2 regions of the Paenibacillus sp. QJM3NY_38 genome follow, and region 2 is predicted to be linked to the other one. Evidence: riboswitches for the same ligand, from Rfam matches in the RefSeq annotation. Region 2 holds a riboswitch; the other holds the start of a gene.
The links. A riboswitch is a leader RNA that binds a small molecule or an ion and turns the genes downstream of it on or off. The one in region 2 is predicted to bind cobalamin.
Positions count from the first base shown of each region.

Region 1: linked by a shared signal. The riboswitch ahead of AC0VZ8_RS27385 (ABC transporter substrate-binding protein) and the one ahead of AC0VZ8_RS03405 (ribonucleoside-diphosphate reductase subunit alpha) in region 2 are both predicted to bind cobalamin.

Region 1 covers NZ_CM149665.1:5,933,972-5,937,625, reverse strand. Annotated here, with positions in the region: gene cbiB (adenosylcobinamide-phosphate synthase CbiB) at 1-375, shown strand, start outside; gene AC0VZ8_RS27390 (histidine phosphatase family protein) at 366-1,190, shown strand; cobalamin riboswitch at 1,343-1,546, shown strand; gene AC0VZ8_RS27385 (ABC transporter substrate-binding protein) at 1,804-2,808, shown strand; gene AC0VZ8_RS27380 (FecCD family ABC transporter permease) at 2,805-3,654, shown strand, end outside.
Region 2 covers NZ_CM149665.1:765,915-769,568, reverse strand. Annotated here, with positions in the region: tRNA gene AC0VZ8_RS03415 (tRNA-Thr) at 137-208, opposite strand; gene AC0VZ8_RS03410 (MTH1187 family thiamine-binding protein) at 317-622, opposite strand; cobalamin riboswitch at 982-1,215, shown strand; gene AC0VZ8_RS03405 (ribonucleoside-diphosphate reductase subunit alpha) at 1,410-3,654, shown strand, end outside.

The sequences.
Region 1 (3,654 bases), 2.1 Mb from region 2:
CTGGACGATATCGCCAATTGGATACCGGCGCGTCTGACGGCAGGACTGTTGGCCATGGTGGCTGCCATGTTGTCGCTGCAATGGAAAAAAGCGATCAAGATGGTCAGAAGAGATGCGCGAAAGCACCCCAGTCCGAACAGCGGCTTCCCGGAATCGGCCGTTGCCGGTGCGCTGGGGGTTCGTCTCGGGGGAGAAAACTCCTATCAAGGCGTGATCTCGTTCCGGGCTTATATGGGGGATCCCGAACGCCCGCTTAAAGCGGAGCATATTCGGGTGACAAACCGTCTGCTGCTGGGCGTATCGGTATTGTTTACGTTGTTGGGTACCCTGGTGCTTGGACTTGTTGCCGCAGCCGGAGGAAGCCTATGGTTATGAGGATCACCCTGCATCTGGTCCGTCACGGCCGCACGTTGTGGAACGAGGAACGCCGTTATCTCGGCCACGAGGATCTGGGAATCCTGGTTGAGGGAAGAGAACAGCTCCTCCCGCTGCGGGATAGGTTTTTTACCAGGCACTTTGTCCGGATCTATTGCAGCGATCTCCTTCGATGCAGACAGACGCTGAATGTTATCCTATCGGACTCCAAAATGACTGCCATTCCTGATGGTGAAGTTTTGGGCAGGATTATACCGGGAGTGGTGTATGATCCGCGGCTGCGCGAGCTCGATTTAGGAGATTGGGAAGGGAAAACCTACGAGGATTTGAAATCGGATATCTCCTATCGGCGCTGGATTGATAACCCCGCAGAAGTTACGCCGCCGAATGGGGAGAGCTGGGAGGCGTTCCGTTCCCGGATTCAGACATTCTTGACCGGAATGTATTTGGATTTAAAGGAACTGTTGCATGTAGAGGAAGATCCGGATACCCTTGTGCAGGCAGAGGCAGAGGCAGAGGCAGAGGCAGAGGCAGAGGCAGAGGCAGAGGCAGAGGCAGAGGCAGAGGCAGAGGCAGAGGCAGAGGCAGAGGCAGAGGCAGAGACAATGGCAATGCCAGTTAGTTATGTCCTTGGAGCACAGAGGGCGGAGCTTGATGTGCTTGTGGTCACCCATGGGGGCGTCATCCGGCAGATCGCGGCAGCAGCCCTTCCGCATACGGAATTCTGGGAGACGCAGGTGTCGCCGGGGGAGGAGCTCCAGTTGCAATTGACTTGGGATGGAGAACGCTGGCTAGGCGTACGGTTAAGCGATTAAACGAAATCGTATGATATCGGTGCGGAATGGGCGATAACGGGATAAATCCGTATCATAAGGCATTTGAAATGACCGAAACTTTCGGTTGTAAGAGGGAGGTTTATCGCCTATAATCTTGGGCAGAGAAACCATGCTTGGCCTAACATACATAAATTCATATTATTTGCGAGGGTCCCGGACAGAAGGCATTTATTGTCATCTGCCGGGTTAATAGGGAAGCCGGTGCAAGTCCGGCACGGTCCCGCCACTGTGAAGCAGGGACTTCTCCATATGCCACTGAGCCGAAAGCGCTTGGGAAGGCGGAGAAGTCGTTACAGCCTGCAAGTCAGGAGACCTGCCCTCGGCGAATGAATGACGGTCCTTCGAGGAGAGGATTACGTTTGCCGGACCCATGCAGCATGTGTGGGCGGAAGTTTAAGGCGCTATCTGTGAACGGTGGTCCAGATGTCCTTATGTTAAAACGTAATCCCTGATTCCTTGTTTACGAGGAGTCAGGGATTTTTGCTTCTTTGGAGTATGACGATTGATGTTTTTTTCTCCCGGTAAGGATCGGTCGAAGGAATGTAAACTCGCAGCGCCAGGTTCTCAATTATGTATAGGGGGATTTCAAGAGATGAAAGCATTGAACAAAACATGGTCCGTACTTCTGGTAGCCATACTGATGGCTCTGGCCTTGATCGGCTGTGGAGGCGAAGAAGCGGCGCCGAAGGATACAACGCCGCCGGCACAGCAGGAAGAGCAGAATAACGAAGCGCCTGCGGATTCGGGCGAAGAGCTTAAAACGACGTATCCGCTGACCGTTAAGGATTCAACCGGGGTTGAAATGACGTTTGAGAAGGCTCCGGTCAAAATTGCATCCCTGACACCGTCCGAGACGGAAAAACTGTTCGCTTTGGGCCTGGATGAGGAAATTGTGGGCGTGTCCGATAATGACGATTATCCGGAAGCTGCCAAATCCAAGCCGAAATTGGGCGGGTTCCAAGTAAATGAAGAGGCTATTATTGCAGCCGATGCCGATGTGGTATTCGCCGCTTCGATGAATGCCGAGAATGCCGAGAAATTGCGTGAGCTTGGCGTGACCCTGTTCGTCAATGATCCGAAAACCATTGATGCCGTGATGGAGAACATCGAACTGATCGGGCAAATTACGGACCGTCAAGCGGAGGCGAAAGCGGTCGTGGATCAGATGAAGCAGGAATTGACTACCGTTACGGATGCCGTAAAATCCGTGAAGGATGAAGACAAGAAAAAAGTGTATGTGGAATTCTCTCCAGGATGGACCGTCGGCAAGGGCGAGTTTATGGATGAGATCATCACCTTAGCTGGCGGCGTTAACGCAGCCGGCGAAGCGGAAGGCTGGTTCGAAATCAGCGAGGAGAATATTATCGCTGCAAACCCCGACGTCATACTGTACACGGACGATGTCGTTGACGAAGCAACCAAGAAAACATTGGAACAGCTGATTAAGGAGCGCGGCGGCTGGGATCAGATCGAAGCCATCAAGAACGATCAGGTCATATCCGTGGATGCGAATCTGTTAAGCCGTCCGGGTCCCCGTGTAACGCAAGGGTTGATTGAAGTGGCGAAGGCCGTTTATCCGGAACTGATGAATCCATGAGTAAAAAACTTGCAGGATTCGGTGCGGCCGGCATCATCCTATTACTGTTAACCTTGGTTGTCAGTCTCGGAATCGGCTCCGTGCACCTGCCTGTGAGAGAGATTGGGGCGATGCTGCTGCATCGGCTGCCGGGAATCGGCGATTCCATCGTTCCGGGCTGGGAAGCTTCATCCGAGCAAATCTTAATGAAGGTGAGATTGCCGCGCATATTGCTGGGGATGCTCGTAGGAGCCTCCCTGGCCGTCGCCGGAGCCGCCTTTCAAGGGGTATTGCGCAATCCGCTGGCGGATCCGTTTACGCTCGGTGTATCCTCGGGTGCTGCGCTTGGCGCAGCATCCCTGATTTTTTTCGGGATGGAATACTCCTTTGCCGGAGGTTACACGCTCCCGCTTGTAGCGTTTTTGACCGGAGCAGGGACCTTATGGGTCGTTCTGCTGCTGGCAAGGGATCAAGGGAAGCTGCCGATCCACGGGCTCATTCTGTCCGGCGTGGTGATGCAGTCGTTTCTGGGCGCCGTCGTTTCCTTCCTGACGGTCATGTCCAAAGATACGGTAAACCAGATCCTGTACTGGACGATGGGGAGCCTCAGCATGCGTGGATGGTCGTATACGGCCATCCTTTTCCCGTATTTTATCGCAGGTTTTATATACTTATGGAGCAGGTCGCGAGCGCTTAATATTTTATCGCTGGGGGAACGGCAGGCCGCCCATATGGGCTTGAATGTGGATCGGCTGAAGACCAGCGTGCTCATCGTTGCTACCCTGCTCGCCGCCGCAGCCGTGTCGGTTTCCGGCGTGATTGGATTCGTGGGACTTGTGGTACCGCATATGATCCGGCTGATCACCG
Region 2 (3,654 bases):
GGTTGTTCTTCAAAGTGAAAAGGAAAAGTCTTCATCAGACTAAAGGGTAGAAAAATGGTAGAAGAACGGGTTAAACAACAAAAATGGCGCGATTCCGAAAACTCAGAAAACCGCGCCGTTATTGACTTTATAAAGATGCTGGTGAAGGGAATTGAACCCCCGACCTACGCATTACGAGTGCGTTGCTCTACCCCTGAGCTACACCAGCACATGTGATTCGATGTTATTCCTCACGAAACAACAAAAATTATTATAATACTTCAGCAGCAAAATGCAAGCCCAATTCTTACGGAAATATCCCCCGAAACTGGCGGCATTACCCGCCTAATTTCTCCTGCACGGACTGGATCTTCTGTTTGCTTGAGGAAACTTGATCCCTGCGGTCGTCGATCTTCACGGAAGTCGATACGCGCTGCGCACCGGACAGAAAAGGCGCTTCATGCAAAGCCTCAATCGCCCGCCAGATCATGTTAAGCTCTCCCTCAATGATGGTGCTCATTGAAGTCAGCTCATAGGATATTCCATCCTGTTGTTTCAATACACGCTGCATCTCAGCAACATAAGAGCTCAAACTCGTTGTTGCGGTTCCGATTGGAATCACCGTTACCTCCGCTATTGCCATCTTAAAAACCTCCCTCGTTCCCATCCCAATTATATGGTATGCTCTAAATTTCCGAATACTGTTATCATAACAATTCTGGCCCTCCATATCAAAGTCCGTCTGCCTTTAGCTTCACACAAGATATGGTGTACCTTCCTCGTTTCGTCCATACGAATATATCCTATTTTGTCAAAACGATAATATACGTGGTATCTGCGCAGAAAAGGTCGCATTTGGTCACAATTCCGGAAATGTTATGGCCTTTTGGCAGTTTCTTAACTGGCACAATGACCGCTCGTTTGCTATAATTCATTTTGCGTTCAATTTTAAGAATATGGTTTACAAACACAATATATTGGGTTAAATTAGATTAACAACAACCAAATATAGTGTGTATAGGTGCCGGATCAACCTATAAGGCAGTCCGGCTTAATAGGGAAGCATGGTGTAAATCCATCACGGTCCCGCCACTGTAAGGGCTCTAAGGCTGTTTATGATCTATCAGCCGTCCACATCCGACATATGCCACCGAGGAACCGGAGCAATGTTTCGGGAAAGGCAATGCCGAGGGAAGAAGCTCAAGTCAGGAGACCTGCCTATATGCAGTAGACACCAACCTACGGGGTTTTAGGTAAGTGTTCGTTAAACTTGCGTCTGTACATAACATCATGCCCGTTCATGGGCTTATGGCAAACGTCATTTTCGAATCACAGCGCACGGACATTTTCAAGCCTGCCCGCGGGTTTCAGAAAATGTTTTTTTGATGTCCTTTTTCATATTTCCCCCGAAGAAAGCGAGGAATTTATTCATGCCCCAGCTCGTAGTTAAACCGAACAACCGTCAGCTCGCCTTTGATGAAATTCGCCTCTCCGTCTATGCCGATCGGACTCTGAAAGGATTGGACATGCTCGATAAAGAACGCCTGCTTCGCGGCGTCAATGCCAAATTGCGCGGCGAGCAAGTTACCGGCGAAGAAATCAGCAACGCCTTCACGATGTCCGCCCTTGAGCTTGTCACCAAAGAGGAACCGAATTGGAAGTTTGCAGCTGCGCGTTCGTTTCTGACCTCTTTATATAAAAAAGCGGCCACCAACCGCCGATACAAAGCCTACCCGGAAGAACCATACGGTGCCTTCTATCCGCTCATTACGGAACTTGTACAAAAAGGCATCTATCGCGAGGATCTTCTGACCAGCTATACCAAAGAACAAATCGAAGAACTCGGCGAGTGCATCGATCCAAGCCGTGATCTGCTGTTTGATTACATCGGTCTGTTGACGCTGGCTGAGCGTTACCTGGCAAACGATTTTGATGGTCGCGTTATGGAACTTCCGCAAGAACGTTACATGGTCATCGCGATGTTCCTCATGCATAACGAGCCTGCCGACAAGCGTCTCGACCTTGTCAAAGAAGCCTACTGGGCCATGAGTAACCTGTACATGACGGCGGCTACGCCGACAATGTCCAATGCAGGCAAAAAGGTAGCCGGCCAGCTTTCCAGCTGCTTCATCGATACCGTGGACGACTCCCTGGAGGGGATCTTCGATTCCAATACGGATATCGCCCGTCTCAGCAAAATGGGCGGCGGCATCGGGGTATACCTCGGTAAAGTCCGTGCACGCGGCTCTGACATCCGCGGTCACAAGAATACCAGCTCCGGCGTTATCCCTTGGATTCGCCAGTTGAACAACACCGCTGTTAGCGTTGACCAATTGGGAACCCGTAAAGGTGCCATCGCGGTTTATCTGGATGTGTTCCACAAAGACATTCTGTCCTTCCTGGATCTGAAGCTGAACAACGGTGACGAGCGTATGAGAGCACATGACGTGTTCCATGGCGTATGTCTGCCTGACTTGTTCATGGAGGCTGTAGAAGCACGTGAAGAGTGGAGCTTGTTCTGTCCGCACGAAGTGAAGAAAATCATGGGCTGGAAAGACGAGAATGGCCGTCCGCTGGGCCTGGAAGACTTCTATGATCAAGGACAAGGCGAAGGCGAATTCCGTCAAAAGTATGCTGAAGCTGTAGCAAACCCGCTGCTGCCACGCATTACGGTACAAGCCATCGACATTATGAAGCGCATCATGAAATCCCAGCTTGAAACGGGTACACCGTACATGTTCTACCGCGACACGGTCAACCGTGCGAACCCGAACTCTGCGCATGGCATGATCTACTCTTCCAACCTGTGCACGGAGATCATGCAGAACCAATCTCCGACAGTCGTTGAGCAAGAGGAGCTGGTTACGAAAGATGGACAAACCCGGATCGTTATTTCCAAAATCCCTGGCGATTTCGTTGTCTGCAACCTGAACTCCATCCACTTGGCTCGTGCTGTACCTGCCGGTGTGCTGGAGCGTCTCGTTCCAATCCAGGTTCGCATGCTGGATAACGTCATCGACATTAACAATATTGAAGTTCTGCAAGCGCAATATACCAACAGTCAATATCGTGCGGTCGGTCTCGGCACCTTCGGTCTGCACCACTTGCTGGCGCTGGAAGGCATTCGCTGGGAATCCGACGAAGCCGTTGCCTATAATGACAACCTGTATGAACACATCAACTACCTGCTCGTTAAATCCAGCATGGAGCTGGCCAAGGAAAAAGGCCATTATCCGAAATTCAAAGGCTCCGACTGGGAGAGCGGCGAGTACTTCACGTTCCGCGGTTACACCGACGGCGAGCATGAAGGCAAGTTCGTAACCACCGAACAATGGCGCGAATTGCAGCAAGAAGTACAAGCGAACGGTGTCCGTAACGCATGGCTGTTTGCCATCGCACCGAACGGCTCCACCTCGATCATCGCGGGTTCCACGGCGAGCATCGATCCATTGTACGAACTTCTTTCTTATGAAGAAAAAACCACCTATAAAGTGGCTAACCCGGCTCCGGATCTGTCCGAAAAAACGATCTGGTACTATAAAACGGCTTTCTTGATCGACCAGCATTGGTCCATCAAAATGGCTGCCGCCCGTCAGCGTCACGTTGACCAGGCGCAAAGCTTTAACCTGTATGTCCGCCCTGATATCCGTGCTTCGGAATTCCTGGAGCTGCACC